Regions from separate parts of the Kitasatospora sp. NPDC057015 genome, predicted to be linked through region 3. Evidence: riboswitches for the same ligand, from Rfam matches in the RefSeq annotation. Region 3 holds a riboswitch; each other region holds the start of a gene.

Region 1 (5,765 bases), on a different contig from region 3:
CGAAGTCCAGCACCTCGGCCACGGCCGGCGGCAGACCGGCCGCGACCTTCTCGACCGCCTCCGGAGCCCAGTCCTCGGCCTCCATCGCCTCGACCAGCTCGCGGGCCTTCGCCTCGGCGGCGTCGGCCGCGCCGAGCGTGGGCGCGGACTCGTCCAGGCCGAGCGCCTCGCGCAGGCCGGGCAGCGCGGCCACGCCGCCCCAGATCTGCCGGGCCCGCAGGATGGCGAGCACGATGTTGACCCGGTCGACGCCGACCGGGGCCTGGCCCAGCACGTGCAGGCCGTCCCGGATCTGGGCGTCCTTCACCTCGCAGAGCCAGCCGTCCACGTGCAGCAGGAAGTCGTCGAAGCCGTCGTCCTCCGGCCGCTCGGCGAGCCCGAGGTCGTGGTCGAGGCGGGCGGCCTGGATCAGCGTCCAGATCTGGGCCCGGACGGCCGGCAGCTTCGCCGGGTCCATCGCGGCGATGTTGGCGTGCTCGTCGAGCAGCTGCTCCAGCCGCGCGATGTCGCCGTAGCTCTCGGCCCGGGCCATCGGCGGCACCAGGTGGTCGACCAGGGTGGCGTGCGCCCGGCGCTTGGCCTGGGTGCCCTCGCCCGGGTCGTTCACCAGGAAGGGGTAGACCAGCGGCAGGTCGCCGAGCGCCGCGTCCGGTCCGCACTCCGCGGACAGCGCGGCGGTCTTGCCGGGCAGCCACTCCAGGTTGCCGTGCTTGCCGAGGTGGACGACCGCGTCGGCGCCGAAGCCGCCGTCCTCCTGGGCGGCCGCGATCCAGCGGTAGGCGGCCAGGTAGTGGTGCGAGGGCGGCAGGTCGGGGTCGTGGTAGATCGCCACCGGGTTCTCGCCGAAGCCGCGCGGCGGCTGGATCAGCACCAGCAGGTTCCCGGCCCGCAGGGCGGCGAGCACGATGTCGCCGTCCGGGTTGACGCTGCGGTCCACGTACAGCTCGCCGGGCGCCGGCCCCCAGTGCCGCTCGACCTCCTCGCGCAGGCCCGCGGGCAGCTCGGCGTACCAGCGGCGGTAGTCGGCGGCCGGGATCCGCACCGGGTTGCGGGCGAGCTGGTCCTCGGTCAGCCAGTCCTGGTCGTAGCCGCCGGCCGCGATCAGGGCGTGGATCAGCGCGTCGCCCTCGTGGGTGTCGTTCAGCGCAGATCGCCCGCCCGCCTCCGGGCCGTCGGGCCGGGGCGCCAGGCCCGGCAGCGCGTCCGGCCCGTCCAGCGGCCCGAGGTCCATGCCCTCCGCACGCAGCCGGGTCAGCAGGCGCACCGCGCTGGCCGGGGTGTCCAGGCCGACGGCGTTGCCCACCCGGGCGTGCTTGGTCGGGTACGCGGAGAGCACCAGGGCGAGCCGCCGCTCGGCGGCCGGGATGTACCGCAGCCGGGCGTGCCGTACCGCGATGCCGGCGACCCGGGCGGCCCGCTCGGGGTCGGCCGCGTAGACGGTCAGGCCGTCCTCGTCCAGCTCCTTGAAGGAGAACGGGACGGTGATCAGGCGGCCGTCGAACTCGGGGACGGCGACCTGGGTGGCGGTGTCCAGCGGGGAGAGGCCGTCGTCGCTGGCCTCCCAGGCGGCGCGCGACCAGGTCAGGCAGAGCGCCTGGAGGATCGGGCGGTCGAGGGCGGCCAGCGCGCCCGCGTCCCAGGCCTCCTCGTCGCCGCCGGCGGAGGCGTCGGCGGGGCGGGTGCCGCCGGCCGCGAGGACGGTGGTGATGATCGCGTCGGCCTGCGCCAGCTCGGCCAGCAGCTCGGGCTCGGCGCCGCGCAGCGAGGAGCAGTACAGCGGGCGCGGGCGGGCGCCCTTGTCCTCGATCGCCCGGCAGAGCGTCTCGACGAAGGCGGTGTTGCCGCTCATGTGGTGGGCGCGGTAGTAGAGCACCGCGATCACCGGGCCGTCGGCGTTCTCCGCCGTCGCGGTGCGCTCCAGCGGGCCCCACTCGGGCGCGGAGGCGGGGGCGGCGAAGCCGTGGCCGGTCAGCAGCACGGTGTCGGAGAGGAAGGCGCCGAGCTCGGCGAGGTTCGCCGGGCCGCCGTGCGCGAGGTAGGCGTGCGCCTCGGCGGCGATGCCGGCGGGAACGGTGGACAGCTCCATCAGCTGGGCGTCGGGGGCCTGCTCGCCGGTCAGCACGATCACCGGGCGGGGGCCGGCCAGCAGCGCGTCCAGGCCCTCCTGCCAGGCCCGGCGCCCGCCGAGCAGCCGGACGACCACCAGGTCGGTGCCCTCCACCAGCGCCGGGAGGTCCTCGGCGGTGAGGCGGGCCGGGTTGCCGAGGCGGTACCCGACCGGGCCCTCGCTCGCCCGGGCACTCAGCAGGTCGGTGTCGGAGGTCGACAGAAGCAGGATCATGCGAAGGCCCTCCCGGCCTCGATGGCGGGCAGGGGCATGAGCGTGGGCGTCAGCGCGGGCGTGCGCCCGGACGACGGCACGGGCGGGGGCACGGCGTCCGGCGCGGGCGTGAGCCCGGGCGCAGGCATGCGGCAGCGCATAGGTCGAGCCTTCCTCGGGGTCCGCGCCCCGTGGGGGACCCCCGGCCGGAGCGCGGGGGAATCGGGACGGCAGGAGTTCCTGGCTCCCACGGCCGATGAACCGTGGTCACAGTGGCGGGACCGCACCGGGTTTGCACCGGTTTCCTCCCCTTTGCGCCGTCTCTGGCGTGAGCGGACCCCGAAGGATCCGCCCGCGAGCATAGTAGGCGCTGAGGGTGATCCACGGGACAGAGTCCCCGGCCGGATCCTGGGTATGCTCGCCGCCATGTCACCCACACCCGACCCCGTCGCCCCGGGCCCCGGCGTGCCCGACCGGGCACGCGAGGACGCGTGCCCGGGGGCCCTTCGTCTACATACGGCCGACGACGGCGCGCTCGCCCGAGTCAGGCTGCCCGGCGGCCTGCTGACGAGCCGTCAGGTGCTCGCGCTGGCCGCCGCCGCCGAGGAGCTCGGGGACGGGCACCTGGAGACCACCTCGCGGGGGAACGTCCAACTGCGGGGCCTGCCCGAGGGCTGCGGGGCCGAGCTCGGCGGCCGGCTGCGCGCCGCCGGCCTGCTGCCCTCCGACCGGCACGAGCGGATACGCAACATCGTGGCCTCACCGCTCGCCGGGATCGACGGCAACGGGCATGCGGACGTGACCACTTGGGCCCGCGAGCTGGACGCCGCACTGTGCGCCGCCGAGTGGTCCACCGCCCTCTCCGGCCGGTTCCTGTTCGCCCTCGACGACGGCCGGGGCGACGTCGCCGGCCTCGACGCCGATGTGACATTGATCGCAACCCCCGCCGACCGGGCACTCCTGCGCCTCGGGCGTGCCACCACCGCCCTGCGCGTACCGGCGGTGCGCGCCGTCGCCGAGGCACTGCGCGCGGCTCAGGACTTCCTCACCCTGCTGCGGGAGACCGGCGCCCAGGCCTGGCGGATCCGCGAGGCCGACCCGGACGGCGCCCGGCTCACCCCGCCCGGCTCGCCCGCCGTCGCCCTGCCCGTCCTGTCCGGCGCGCTGCCGCAGGCGGGCCCGGTGGCCGGCCCGGACGGCCGCCACGGGCTCTCGGCGGGCCTGCCCTTCGGCCGCGCCGGCGTCGCGCAGTGGCGGCTGCTGGCGGAGGCCGCCGCCGACGGCGCAGGCGAACTGCGGGTGACCCCCTGGCGCGGTGCCGTCGTCCCGGGCCTCACCCCGGAGCTGGCGCGGACGTGGACCGGCCGGCTGACGGCCGCCGGCCTCGGCCTCGACCCGCACTCCCCGTGGGAACTCGCCATGGCCTGCACCGGGACCCCCGGCTGCGCCAAGTCCCTGGCGGACGTCCGCGGCGACGCGGCCCGCGCGCTGGCCGGCGCCGACCCGGCCGCCGGGCGGCTGCTGCCCGTGCACTGGTCGGGCTGCGAGCGGCGGTGCGGGCACCCGGCCGGCACGTGGGTGGACGCCCTCGCCACACCGGACGGGTACCGGGTGGCCGTCCGCCGCCCCGACGCCGCACCCACCTACCAAGCAACGACAACGCAACAGATGGCCGACGCAGTGGCCCGGGCCCGGAGGACCAAGTGATCGAGTACGAGAAGGACGGGGCGGCGATCTACCGCGAGTCCTTTGCCACCATCCGGGCCGAGGCCGACCTGGCGGGCCTGCCCGCCGACGTCTCGCAGGTCGCGGTGCGCATGATCCACGCCTGCGGCATGACCGACCTGGTCGAGGACCTGCTCTGGTCGCCCGGCGTGGTGGCCGACGCCCGCCGGGCGCTGCGCGCCGGCGCACCGATCCTCTGCGACGTGTCGATGGTCGCCAGCGGGGTGACCCGCAAGCGGCTGCCGGCCGACAACGAGGTGATCTGCACCCTCTCCGACCCGTCGGTGCCCGAGCTGGCGAGGAAGATGGGCAACACCCGCAGCGCCGCCGCCATGGAGCTGTGGCTGCCGCGGCTGGACGGCGCGGTGGTCGCCGTCGGCAACGCGCCGACCTCGCTCTTCCGGCTGCTGGAGCTGATCGAGGCGGGGGCGCCCCGCCCGGCCGCCGTGATCGGCGTGCCGGTCGGCTTCATCGGCGCCGCCGAGTCCAAGCAGGCCCTGGCCGAGCACCCCTCCCGGCTGGAGCACCTGGTGGTCCGCGGCCGGCGCGGCGGCAGTGCGATGGCCGCCGCCGCCGTCAACGCGATTGCGAGTGAGGAAGAATGACGGACGATCAGTCGACCACGGGTGGTCCCGGCCGGCTCTACGGCGTCGGGCTGGGGCCCGGCGACCCCTCGCTGGTCACCGTCCGCGCCGCCGAACTCATCGGCAAGGCCGACGTGGTGGCGTACCACAGCGCCCGGCACGGCCGCTCGATCGCCCGCTCCATCGCCGAGCAGTACCTGACGGAAGGTCAGATCGAGGAGAAGCTGGTCTACCCGCTGACCGTGGAGACCACCGACCACCCCGGCGGCTACCGCGGCGCGATCGACGAGTTCTACGAGGAGGCCGCCGCCCGGCTGGCCGCCCACCTGGACGCCGGCCGCGACGTGGTGGTGCTCGCCGAGGGCGACCCGCTCTTCTACGGCTCCTACCAGCACATGCACAAGCGCCTGGCGCACCGCTACCCGACCGAGGTGGTGCCCGGCGTGACCTCGGTCAGTGCCGCCGCCGCCCGGCTCGGACGCCCGCTGGTGGAGGCCGAGGAGGTGCTGACCATCCTGCCCGGCACCCTGCCGGAGGAGGAGCTGGCGGCCCGGCTGGCGTCCACCGACTCGGCCGTGATCATGAAGCTCGGCCGGACCTTCCCCACCGTGCGCCGCGCGCTGGAACGGGCCGGCCGGCTGGACGACGCCCAGTACGTCGAGCGCGCCACCATGGCCGCCGAGCGGACGGCCCCGCTCGCCGAGGTCGACCCGGACACCGTCCCGTACTTCTCGGTGGCCGTGCTGCCGAGCCGGATCGACCGGCCCGTCCCCGCGCCCGTGCCCGGCGAGGGGGAGGTGGTGGTGGTCGGCACCGGCCCCGCCGGGCCGCTCTGGCTCACCCCGGAGGCCCGCGGCGCCCTCGCCGCCGCCACCGACCTGGTCGGCTACACCACCTACCTGGACCGCGTGCCGGTCCGGGCCGGCCAGCAGCGGCACGGCTCCGACAACAAGGTGGAGGCCGAGCGGGCCGAGTTCGCCCTCGACCTGGCCCGGCGCGGCCACAAGGTGGCCGTGGTCTCCTCCGGCGACCCCGGCGTCTTCGCGATGGCCACCGCCGTCCTGGAGGCCGCCGGCGCCGACCCGTACCGCTCGGTGCCCGTCCGGGTGCTGCCCGGCATGACCGCCGCGCACGCC
Region 2 (5,765 bases), on a different contig from region 3:
GTCCACCTCCTCGACGGTCCAGGTGTTCTTGATCGCGTCGCGGTAGCGGTCGTAGAACGACGGGTAGCGCATCGGGCGGAGCGTCAGCTCGAAGCCCGGGTCGAGCAGCATCTTCTCGCGGCCGGGCGCGTCGACGCCGGTCTCGGGCGTGGGGGAACTCACTGGCAGGCCTCGCAGGACTCGGGGTTCTCCAGGGAGCAGGCGAGCGCCGCCTCCTCCTCCGGGGTGAGGGTGGACGTCGGCGCGGTGACCGCGACCGGCACCGGGGCGGCCGCGCGGGCGGTGCCGGTGGCGGCCTGGGCGATCCGGGTGGCCGGGCGCGAACGCAGGTAGTACGTGGTCTTCAGGCCGACCTTCCAGGCGTACGCGTACATCGAGCTGAGCTTGCCGATGGTGGGCGCGGCCATGAAGAGGTTCAGCGACTGGCTCTGGTCGATGTACGGCTGCCGGGCGGCGGCCAGGTCGATCAGCGCGCGCTGCGGGAGCTCCCACGCCGTCCGGTACAGCGAGCGGACCTCGGCCGGCAGCCAGTTGAGCTCCTGCACCGAGCCGTTGGCCTCGCGCAGCGCGTCCCGGGTCTGCGCGTCCCAGACGCCCAGTTCCTTGAGCTCGCGGACCAGGTACGGGTTGACCTGGAGGAACTCGCCGGAGAGGGTCTCGCGCTTGAAGAGGTTGGAGACCTGCGGCTCGATGCACTCGTACACGCCGGCGATCGACGCGATGGTCGCGGTCGGCGCGATCGCCAGCAGCAGCGAGTTGCGCAGGCCGGTGGTGGCGATCCGGGCGCGCAGCGCGTCCCAGCGCTCCGCCCAGTGCGGGGCCGTCTCGAAGTGGTCGATGTGCAGCTGGCCGCGGGCGGCGCGGGTCTCCGCGTACGCCTCGTGCCGGCCCAGCTGCTCGGCCAGCTCGCTGGAGCGCTCGTAGGCGACCAGCATGATCCGCTCGGCGATCAGCGTGGAGAGCCGCTTGGCCTCGGCGGAGTCGAAGTCCAGCCGGAGCTGGAAGAAGACGTCCTGCAGGCCCATCACGCCGAGGCCCACCGGGCGCCAGCGGGAGTTGGAGGCGCCGGCCTCGGGGGTCGGGTAGAAGTTGATGTCCACCACGCGGTCGAGGAAGGTGACGGCGGTGCGGACGGTCGAGTCCAGCCGGTCCCAGTCCATCGCGCCCACGAGATCGGCGGGGGAGGCGCCGGGGGCCACGTGGGCGCCCAGGTTGACCGAGCCGAGGTTGCAGACGGCGGTCTCGGAGTCGTCCGTGACCTCCAGGATCTCCGTGCAGAGGTTCGAGGAGTGGACGGTCCGGCCGGGGACGGCGGTCTGGTTGGCGGCGCGGTTGGAGGCGTCCTTGAAGGTCATCCAGCCGTTGCCGGTCTGCGCCAGGGTCCGCATCATCCGGGCGTACAGCGTCTGCGCGGGGATGGTGCGCTGGGCCTTGCCCTCGGCCTCGGCCTTCAGGTACGCCGCGTCGAAGTCGGCACCCCACAGGTCGACCAGCTCGGGCACGTCGGCGGGGGAGAACAGCGACCAGTCGGTGCCCGCGTTGACGCGGCGCATGAACTCGTCCGGGATCCAGTGGGCGAGGTTCAGGTTGTGGGTGCGCCGCGCCTCCTCGCCGGTGTTGTCGCGGAGCTCCAGGAACTCCTCGATGTCCGCGTGCCAGGTCTCCAGGTAGACGCAGGCCGCGCCCTTGCGCCGGCCGCCCTGGTTGACGGCCGCCACCGAGGAGTCGAGGGTGCGCAGGAACGGCACGATGCCGTTGGACTTGCCGTTGGTGCCGCGGATCAGCGAGCCGCGCGACCGGATCCGGCTGTAGGACAGGCCGATGCCGCCGGCGTGCTTGGAGAGCCGGGCGATCTGCGCGTAGCGCGAGTAGATCGAGTCCAGGTTGTCCAGCGGCGAGTCCAGCAGGTAGCAGCTGGACATCTGCGGGTGCTTGGTGCCGGAGTTGAAGAGCGTCGGCGAGGACGGCAGGTAGGACAGCGCGCTCATCAGCGCGTACAGCTCCGAGACCTCGCGCACCGACTGCCCGTCGTCGCCGACCGCCAGGCCGCTGGCGACGCGGAGCAGGAAGTGCTGCGGGGTCTCGATCACCTTGCGGGTGATCGGGTGGCGCAGCAGGTAGCGGGACTGCACGGTGCGCAGGCCGAAGTACTCGAAGCGGTCGTCGCCCCGCTGGTCGATCAGGGCGTCCAGCTCGTCCGCGTGCTTGGCGACGAACGCGGCGGTGGTGTCGCCGATCAGGCCCTCGGCATGGCCGACGACGATCGAGGCGGAGAAGGACACGGCGCCCTGGCCGACGGCCTCGTCCTGGATCTCCAGGGCGAGCAGCCGGGCCGCGAGCTTCGAGTACTGCGGGTCCTCGGCGATCATCGACGCGGCGGCCTCGACGGCCAGCCCGCGCAGCTCCGCGAAGTCGGAGCCGGCGTGCCGGCCGCGCAGGGCGGCGGCGGCGACGTGGCCGGGGTCGACCTGGGGCAGGTCGGCACTGCGGTCGGTCAGGAGGCGCAGGAGCGCTCCACCGGGGTCGGACACCGTCGGGTCGGACGGGACGGCGGGGCTGGAACCCTGGGCGGGCAGGGCGACTGAGGCAGCGATGGTCAAGGCGCTTCTCTCCTGGCGGCGGCGGTCGGCGAGGGGGCTGCCGGGCCGTATGGGCGCAGGGGAGCGCAGCGCGGAACACCTCACGGCGCGCGCGAACCACCCCCCGGCCCACCCGCGAGGCCCGGACGAAACTGCTGTGCTGCACGGCGACTGCGGGGAAGCCCTGTGGCACGCCGTCGGCAGGTCATCGGACTCGCGGGGCCGCTCGGGCAGCCCGCTCACCGCTGCGGGGCAGTCCCGGACTTCCACCGGGTTCCCCTGCGTTCGACAGCAGGAGTGAGCATACATCTAGTGGCGGCTGACTATCGCGGCACCATATGTAGTAGCGGGCGTGTCGTACGCGCACACCCGCCACCACCCCGCTCAGAGCCTCAGGAACACCTTGTACGTATCGGAATCACCCGTCGGCGAGGTGAACTGGGCGATCAGCCGGTAGCGCCCGCTGCTGCCCAGGGCGGCCGCGACGGCCCGGTCCGTGGCCACCGGCGCGGTGCTGTCGAGGACGACCAGACTGAACCAGCCGTCCCGGATCGCGGCGACGGTGCCCTCGTCCCCGTGGTGCGCGACCCCGGCCGGATCCACGTAGTCGGTGCCCTTGCGGGCCGAGACCCACTGGTCGGCCCTGGTGACGGCGCCCAGGTAGTACTCCGGCAGCCCGTCGACCTCGGTGAGGTAGCGGCCCTTCGGATCGGCGTGCACCCGCAGGACGCTGAGCAGCCGGCCGGAGTCCGGCCCGTTCTGGAACCGCAGCGCGGCCTGTTCCAGGCCCAGGGCCAGCAGCACCACCCACACCAGGATGCCCAGCTGGGGGTTGCGGAAGTGCGCGCCGACCAGCCGGGTGATGCCCACGCCGGCCAGCGGGGCCGCGAAGAGCATCCCGAAGCCGATGTGCCGGAACATCACCGCGGAGGTCTGCAGGTAGGCGTGCAGGGCCGGGATCAGCAGCGCCGTCCCGCACAGGGCCACGGTCAGCGCGATCCGGCGGAGCCGCGAGGCGGTGACGGCATCGGTCTCCGGCGACTCGTTCATCCGCTCGCGGCGGACGTACGCCACCCCGCCGGCCACGGCGAGCACCGTGAACAGACCGCCCCACTGCGCGGCGGCGGTGAGGATCGAGCCGATCCCCTGGGTGCCCTGGCCGCGCGCGGGCGTCCACGAGACGACGTCGGACAGGAGGCCGAAGGGCAGCAGCACGGCGACCGTGCCCACGGCCAGCAGGGCCGCCCGCAGCACGGCGGGGCCGCGGCCCCGGTACGGCCAGGCCGTGATCAGGGCCAGGGCGACCACGGTGGGCAGCGCGAACACCGAGGCGTACTCCACCGCGACCGCGAGGGCCGCGACCGGCGCCGCCAGCAGGACGAGGGCGACGGGTGCGCGGCTGGTCCGTACGACGATCCAGGTCGCGCCGGCGACCAGCAGGACGGCGAGCGCGTCCGGGGCGGCGTAGAAGCCGACCACCACGGTCGACTGCAGCACCGCGTACGCCCCGGCCCCGCAGATGGCCGCGCGCTCGTTGAAGAGCCGGTTGGTGATCGAGTAGAGCAGGGCGGTCGCCACCAGGGCGAAGACCAGGCTGAGCAGCCGGGCGCCGAAGATGCCGCTGGCGTTGGCGGCGGCCCCGGCCAGCGGCGGGTAGAGCCACGGCGATCCGGGGATCTGGCCGACCAGGTCGGTGGTCACCGCGGCGCCGTTGAGCAGGTGGTCCAGCTGCTGGCGGCCGACGATCATGGCGACCGCCTCGTCGGGGTGCGCGGCACCCAGCAGGCGCAGCGAGAGCGCCGCCTGGACGGCCAGCACGCCGAACAGCAGCCCGCGGCCGATCCACCGCCGCCGGGGGCTGGTGGCGTGGTCCCAGCCGGTGGCCGGGACCTGCGGTATTCGGTACGGCGCCAGCGCCACGGCCTGGTCGCCCTCGCCCGCGTACCGGACCGGCTCGACGGGCCGGTCGGCTCCGGCGTGCTCCTCGTCGGGGTGCTCGTCCTCGTGCGGGCGGGCCTCGCGCGGGTACGCCTCGTGCGGGCGGGCCTCCTGCGGGTACGCCTCCGCTCCCGCGTACCGCGCCTCGCGGTGCTCGTCCTCGCGCGGGTGGGCCTGCTCGCGCGGGTACGCCTGCGCCTCGCCGTACGCCTCCGCTGCCGCGGCCCCGTCCGGCGCGGCGCCCCGCCGGCCGCGGGGGTGCCGCTCGGCGTCGGGGTGGCCCGGCCCGGCGTGGCGTCCCGGCGCCGGCCGGTCGCCCTCCAGGGCCTCCCGGGCCTCCGGGGCCCGCGGCGCCTCTCCGGCCTGCCGGGGGTCGGCCACGGCCACGGCCACGGCCGGGTCGGCCGGGTCGGCCGGGCCGTCCGGGTGGCCGGGGTGGGCCGGGTCGGGATCGGCCGGGAGGTAGACGCCGGCGTCGGCGGACTCCCGGCCGTACCCGGGCGCGACCGGAGCGTCCGCGCCCGCCCGGGGCCGGCGGTGGTCGTGCTCCGCGGGCCGGGCGTACCGGGCCTGCGGCTCCTCCTCGTACGGGGGCTGGGCCGGCGTCTGCGGCGTGAACCAGGAGTCGGTCTCTGAGGGCATCATGGGTTCCGGATGTCGAAGCCGTAGCGAGGGTCGGAGGCGCGCTTCTTGTACTCCGCGAGCGAGGGCGGGACGGCCTCGATCCGCCAGTCCGCGCGTTTCACGATGTTGAACCAGACGAAGCCGACGACGTCCTCGTGCGCCTCCAGCCCGGAGAAGAGCTGGTTGACGTCGGCGCGCTGGCGGTTGCCCTGCTGGGAGGCGGTCTCGCTGATGAAGAAGGGCTTCTGGCTGAACGTACGGATCTCGGCCATCGTCGGCCCGTACAGCGTCTCGAAGGTCTTCGGCCCGGTGAGGGTGAAGTAGCCGGTCATGCCGGCCCAGTCCACGTAGGTGTCGCCGGGGTAGTACGGCGCCAGCCGGGTGTTGGGGGCGGGGTCGGTGATGTTGGGGCTCCAGACCCAGATCACGTTGGTCGCGCCGGCCCGGTCGAAGAGGTCGTGGACGTGGCGCCAGGCCGCGACGAACTCCTCGGCGCTGCTGGCCTGTCGGCCCCAGGGGTACCAGTCGCCGTTCATCTCGTGCGCGATGCTGATGGCGATGGGCAGGTTGAGCTTGGCGGCGGCCTTGGCCACGTCCTTGACGTAGTCGTCCGTCGCGCCGGCG
Region 3 (5,765 bases):
CCCAGGGACCAGCCGTACAGGACGACCTTGCCCGCGCCGCTGTCCAGGGCCAGCCGGACGGCCGCCTCGACGTCGCGCCACTCGGTCTCGCCGAAGTGGCCGAGCCCGTCGGGCGAGGCCGGCGCGCCTTCGTCACCCCGGTACGTCACGGACAGGACGGGCAGGCGCAGCCGGTGCAGGACGGGGACGACCGGCAGGGTCTGCTGGCGGTCCGCACCCGGGCCGTGCACCAGCAGCACCCAGGTCCCGCGCATGCCGTCCAGGTACCAGGCCGGGAGCGGGCCGGACTCGCCGACCGCCCCGGTCTCCAGGAAGGGCAGGCCCAGCGCGGTGGTGGGGTCGCCGAGGTACACCCGGGGCGTCAGCCGCACGGTGGTGCCGACCTCCAGGGTGCCGCTGTCGGCGCGCTCCAGCACGCGGGTGACGCCCTGCTGGTCGACCCGCAGGACCTCGCCGACCACCGCGTGGCCGTCCACGCCCCACTCGACGGCGTAGCGGCCCGCACGGGCCGTCTCCGGAGTCCGGGTGAGGGTGAGGCGCCCGGCCGCCAGGCCGACCACGCGCACGGGCAGGGCGCCCGTCCCCCGGCCCGCACGGGGGTGCACCGACCGCTCCGAGACCCTGCGCCCGAGGGCCAGCACGGCGACGCCCGTACCGGCCACGGCGGCCGCCACGACTGCTGCGGTTCCCCATCGCATATCTCGCTCCCCGCTCTGCTGCTCCGCCGCGGACGGCCACCGCGCCGCGCGGCACGGTGGTGCGGTGCGCCGCGCGGTGGGCCGCGGCGCACCGTTGCATGACCGACACCAGTCCACGCGCCGACCGGGCGGGCGGCCACCGGTACGGGGCCGTCCGGGGCACGGGAGCGGGAGACCGGCCGGGGAGAGGGGCCCGGGAGAGGACGGCCGCGCGGGGGCAGAGGGAGGAGAGAGAAGGGAGAGGAAGGAGAGGAAGGAGGGGTGGGAAACGGACGGGGTCAGACCGGGATGTCGGTGGGCTGGCGCGACATCAGCTCCCAGAACCGCTCGCCGATCGGCCGGGTCTGCTGCGCCGGCTCCGGCTGGGCCGGGGCGGAGGAGCCCCAGCCGCCGGAGCCCCAGTGCGCCGTCACCTGGTACTCGTTCTGCAGGTCCGTCAGCACGGCGGCGAGGAGCTCCCGGGGCACCGGGACCATCCGCCCGACCGCCTTCACCTGCGCCTGCCAGCGCCCGTCGATGCAGCGCCGCAGGCGCTGGTCGAGCTCCTCCTCACGGCCGAGGACGGCCACCACGTCCCGCAGGGTCATCCCGAGCACCTGGGCCAGCTGGTAGGTCTGGTCCTCGTCACCGGTCCACCGGCCCGCGTCCTCGGCGAGGTCGTAGGCGCGCGGCGACAGGCCGATCCGGCGGGCCGCCTCCTCCCGGCCGAGCTCGCGGGCCACCCGGAAGTCGCGCAGGCAGGCGGGGCGGGCGCCCATCAGCTGGGCGGGCGGGCACCACAGGGCGCGGGCCAGTGCGACGAACTCCTCCTCGGAGGGCCGGATCTCCCCGGTCTCCCAGCCGATGACGTGGGCCGGCAGCAACCGGACCCCGTGCGCGGCCATGCCCTCCGCCACCTGCTGGGGAGTCAGGCCCAGCCCGGCGCGGTGCGCCCTGGCCGCCATGGGCGAGAAGGGCACCGGCGTGACTGAGGGCTTTCTGGGTCGCATGAGGAACGACCGTACGGGCCGGCCCGGGCCCACCCCAGTCGCCGAACGCACGAAGCGCAGCTCAGGGCCCCCTCGCGCGACTGGTGGATCGCACAGATCCTGACGGTTCGACGGGCGCGCTACTCGGAGGTAGTGACGGTTTCCTCCAAGACTCCTCCGCTACGCGGGTAGCGCGGCCCTGGCCTGCGCGCTCGTGCACCGGCGGACCCGCCGCGCGCGCCGCGCACGGGGACGGCGCGTGTGACCAAACCCTCGGTGGCCTTGGTTGACTCCCGGTTCCGCCGCGTGATGGGATCCTTCAGCCAAACGGAGGCATGCAGAGGAAGCCGGTGCGAGTCCGGCGCGGTCCCGCCACTGTCACCGGGGAGCACGCTCGAACGAATGGTCACGGCGGTCCGTCAGAAGCCCGCGGGAAGGCCCGAGGGTGTGTCCGACCCGGAAGCCAGGAGACTCTCGCCCCCGGTACGTCGATCCAGGGCGCGGACCCTGAGTGAGGACACGCACGCCATGCAGGCTGCCCGGGCCACCCACCGGCCACCGTCGAACCGAGCCCGCCGCCGCCCCGCCGCGTCGCCCCTGCCGTGCGCGGGCTGACCCGCGGCGCAGCCTTCGCCCTCGGCGCCGCCGCCGGCTACCTCGCCGACACCCGCTTCGCCGACCCCCGCCGCGGCCACCCGGTGGCCGCCTTCGGCAGCGCCGCCGGGCGCCTCGAAGGGCTGCTCTGGCGCGACCGGCGCGCGGCCGGCGCCGCGTACACCGCGCTCTGCGTGGGCACCGTCGCGGCCGGCGCCGTGCTGGCCGACCGCACCCTCGGACGCTCCCCGGCCGGCCGGGCCGCGCTGGCCGCCGCCGCGACCTGGACGGTGCTCGGCGGCACCTCGCTCACCCGGGAGGCCCGCACCATCGGTCGCTCGCTCTCGGCGGGCGACCTCACCGCCGCCCGTGAGCGGCTCCCCCACCTGTGCGGGCGCGATCCCAGCGGGCTGGACGGGCAGCAGATCGCCCGGGCGGTGGTGGAGTCGGTCGCCGAGAACACCGCCGACGCCGTGGTGAACGCCCTGGTCTGGGGTTCGCTGGCGGGCACCCCGGGCCTGCTGGCCTTCCGGGCCGTCAACACCCTCGACGCCATGGTCGGGCACCGCTCGCCGCGCTACGCCCGGTTCGGCTGGGCCTCGGCCCGGCTGGACGACGTGGCCGGCTGGCCCGGCGCCCGGCTCACCGCGCTGCTGGCGGTCTGCGCCGCACCGCAGCCGGCCACCGCCTGGCGGGTCTGGCACCGCGACGGCTCGGCCCACCCCAGCCCGAACGCCGGGCAGGCGGAGGCGGCCTTCGCCGGAGCGCTGGGCGTGCGGCTCGGCGGCACCCTGACCTACGGCGAGCGGGTCGAGCACCGGCCGGTGCTGGGCGCCGAACTGCCGCCCGTGTCGGCGGCGGACATCGAACGGGCCTGCCGGCTCTCCCGCCGGGTCGGGCTGCTCGCGCTCGGCGTCACCGCCGTCGGGCACGCCCTCCTGCACCGTGCGGGCCGGGGCCTCACACATCGACGGAAGGGTGGCCGCTCGTGAGCGGGGCACTGCTGGTCGCCGGAACGACCTCGGACGCCGGCAAGAGCGTGGTCACCTCCGGCATCTGCCGCTGGCTGGCCCGACAGGGCGTCAAGGTCGCGCCGTTCAAGGCGCAGAACATGTCGCTGAACTCCTTCGTCACCGCCGACGGCGCCGAGATCGGCCGCGCGCAGGCGATGCAGGCGCAGGCCGCCCGGGTCGAGCCGGAGGCGGCGATGAACCCGGTGCTGCTCAAGCCGGGAGCGGACGGCCGCAGCCAGGTCGTCCTGCTCGGGCGGGCCGTCGCGGAGGTCGGCGCGCTGGACTACCGCGAGCGCAAGCCCGTCCTGCTGGAGCGCTCCCTGGAGTGCCTGGCCGATCTGCGGCGCCGCTACGACGTGGTGGTCTGCGAGGGGGCGGGGTCGCCCGCCGAGATCAACCTGCGGGACCGCGACATCGCCAACATGGGCCTGGCCACCGCCGCCGCACTGCCCGTGGTGGTGGTGGGCGACATCGACCGGGGCGGGGTCTTCGCCGCCATGTACGGCACGCTGGCGCTGCTCTCGGCCGAGGACCAGCGGCACGTGGCCGGCTGGTTCGTGAACAAGTTCCGCGGCGACGCCCGGCTGCTGGAGCCCGGCCTGGAGATGCTGCACCGGCTGACCGGCCGTCCGGTGCTGGGCACCCTGCCGATGCTCAAGGGCCTGTGGCTGGACGCCGAGGACTCGCTGGACCTCTCCACCGTGGTCGACCGCGAGGACGCGCGCGGCCCGCTCGGGGCGGACGTGCTGCGGGTCGCCGTGGTGCGCTTCCCCCGGCTGTCCAACTTCACCGACGTGGACGCGCTGGCGCAGGAGCCGGGGGTGCTGGTCCGCTGGGCCACCCGGCCCGAGGAGCTGGCCGACGCCGACCTGGTGATCCTGCCCGGCACCCGGGCCACCGTCGCGGACCTGGCCTGGCTGCGCGAGCGCGGGCTGGAGCCGGCGCTGCGGGCGCGGGCCGCCGCCGGGCTGCCCGTGCTGGGCGTCTGCGGCGGCTACCAGATGCTGGCGAGCGAGATCGTGGACGAGGTGGAGTCGAAGGCCGGCGCCGTCGACGGGCTGGGGCTGCTGCCCGCGCGGGTGCGGTTCGGCGCCGAGAAGGTGCTCGCCCGGCCGACCGGCGAGGCCTTCGGGCAGCCGGTCGAGGGCTACGAGATCCACCACGGCGTGGTCGCCGTGGAGGGCGGCGAGCCGTTCGTCTCGGACGGCGCCGGGCGGGCCCTGGACGGCTGCCGGGTCGGCGCGGTGTGGGGCACCACCTGGCACGGCGTGCTGGAGAACGACGGGTTCCGCCGCGAACTGCTGCGCGAGGCGGCGAAGCTGGCCGGCCGGGCGTTCGTGCCCGCCCCGGACACCTCCTTCGCGGCGGCCCGCGAGTCGCGGCTGGACCGCCTCGGCGACCTGATCGAGGAGCACGCCGACACCGGCGCACTGTGGCGGATGATCGAGGACGGCGTCCCGGCGCAGGGGCTGCCCTTCGTGCCGCCGGGTGCGCCGTGAGGGGCCGGACGGGTACGGATGCCGCAGGACCAGCTAAGACTGACCGGCAATCGGGGGGCGGCGTCGCGGCGCCCGGGCAATCGCCTGGACAGCGTTGTCGTCAGTCGCCGCAGCTCCGCTGCCACTCCATCCTCCGCCTTGCCAGACTCGGCCCGAACCCCGCTCCTTCACCCACCCCCCGATTGCCGGTCAGTCTCAGGAGAGGGACACCCGATGAGTGACGTCCGATACCCGTTCACCGCGATCGTCGGCATGGCCGACCTGCGGCTCGGGCTGCTGCTCAACGCGGTCTCACCCGCCGTCGGCGGTGTGCTGGTCCGCGGCGAGAAGGGCACCGCGAAGTCGACCATGGTCCGCGCGCTGGCCGGCCTGCTGCCGTCGATCGACACGGTCGACGGCTGCCGCTTCGCCTGCGACCCCGTCGACCCGGACCCGCAGTGCCCGGACGGCCCGCACCCGGGCGCCGGCGCCGGCGCCCGGGCCGCCCAGCTGGTCGAGCTGCCGGTCGGCGTCACCGAGGACCGGATCGTCGGCTCGCTCGACCTGGAGCGGGCGCTGTCCGAGGGGGTCCGGGCCTACGAGCCGGGCCTGCTGGCCAGGGCCCACCGCGGGGTGCTCTACATCGACGAGGTCAACCTGCTCCAGGACCACGTGGTCGACCTGCTGCTGGACGCCGCCGCGATGGGCCGCTCGTACGTCGAGCGCGAGGGCGTCTCGGTGCGGCACGCGGCGCGGTTCCTGCTGGTCGGCACGATGAACCCGGAGGAGGGCGAGCTGCGGCCGCAGCTGCTGGACCGCTTCGGCCTCACCGTCGAGATCGCCGCCACCCGGGAGCCGCGCGAGCGCGCCGAGGTGGTCCGCCGCCGGCTCGCCTACGACGCGGACCCGGCGGGCTTCGCCGGCCGGTTCGCCGCCGAGGAGCGGGAGCTCGCCGAGCGCATCGGCGCCGCCCGCGCCCTGCTGCCCGAGGTCGAGCTGACCGACGTGGCGCTG

The links. A riboswitch is a leader RNA that binds a small molecule or an ion and turns the genes downstream of it on or off. The one in region 3 is predicted to bind cobalamin.
Region 1: it holds a riboswitch for cobalamin, as region 3 does, so the genes downstream of both, cobN (cobaltochelatase subunit CobN) here and ACFTWP_RS30575 (cobalamin biosynthesis protein) in region 3, are expected to answer to the same signal.
Region 2: it holds a riboswitch for cobalamin, as region 3 does, so the genes downstream of both, ACFTWP_RS16170 (ribonucleoside-diphosphate reductase subunit alpha) here and ACFTWP_RS30575 (cobalamin biosynthesis protein) in region 3, are expected to answer to the same signal.

What each region holds. Positions count from the first base shown of each region.
Region 1 is NZ_JBHUSG010000022.1:85,123-90,887, reverse strand. It holds gene cobN (cobaltochelatase subunit CobN) at 1-2,341, opposite strand, end outside; cobalamin riboswitch at 2,532-2,657, opposite strand; gene cobG (precorrin-3B synthase) at 2,747-4,027, shown strand; gene ACFTWP_RS21575 (precorrin-8X methylmutase) at 4,024-4,650, shown strand; gene ACFTWP_RS21570 (precorrin-2 C(20)-methyltransferase) at 4,647-5,765, shown strand, end outside.
Region 2 is NZ_JBHUSG010000014.1:25,402-31,166, reverse strand. It holds gene ACFTWP_RS16175 (ribonucleotide-diphosphate reductase subunit beta) at 1-111, opposite strand, end outside; gene ACFTWP_RS16170 (ribonucleoside-diphosphate reductase subunit alpha) at 159-2,600, opposite strand; cobalamin riboswitch at 2,761-2,922, opposite strand; gene ACFTWP_RS16165 (glycosyltransferase family 39 protein) at 2,964-5,162, opposite strand; gene ACFTWP_RS16160 (glycoside hydrolase family 26 protein) at 5,159-5,765, opposite strand, start outside.
Region 3 is NZ_JBHUSG010000041.1:87,660-93,424, forward strand. It holds gene ACFTWP_RS30565 (alpha/beta hydrolase family protein) at 1-698, opposite strand, end outside; gene ACFTWP_RS30570 (helix-turn-helix domain-containing protein) at 977-1,657, opposite strand; cobalamin riboswitch at 2,006-2,140, shown strand; gene ACFTWP_RS30575 (cobalamin biosynthesis protein) at 2,269-3,252, shown strand; gene ACFTWP_RS30580 (cobyric acid synthase) at 3,249-4,772, shown strand; gene ACFTWP_RS30585 (putative cobaltochelatase) at 4,986-5,765, shown strand, end outside.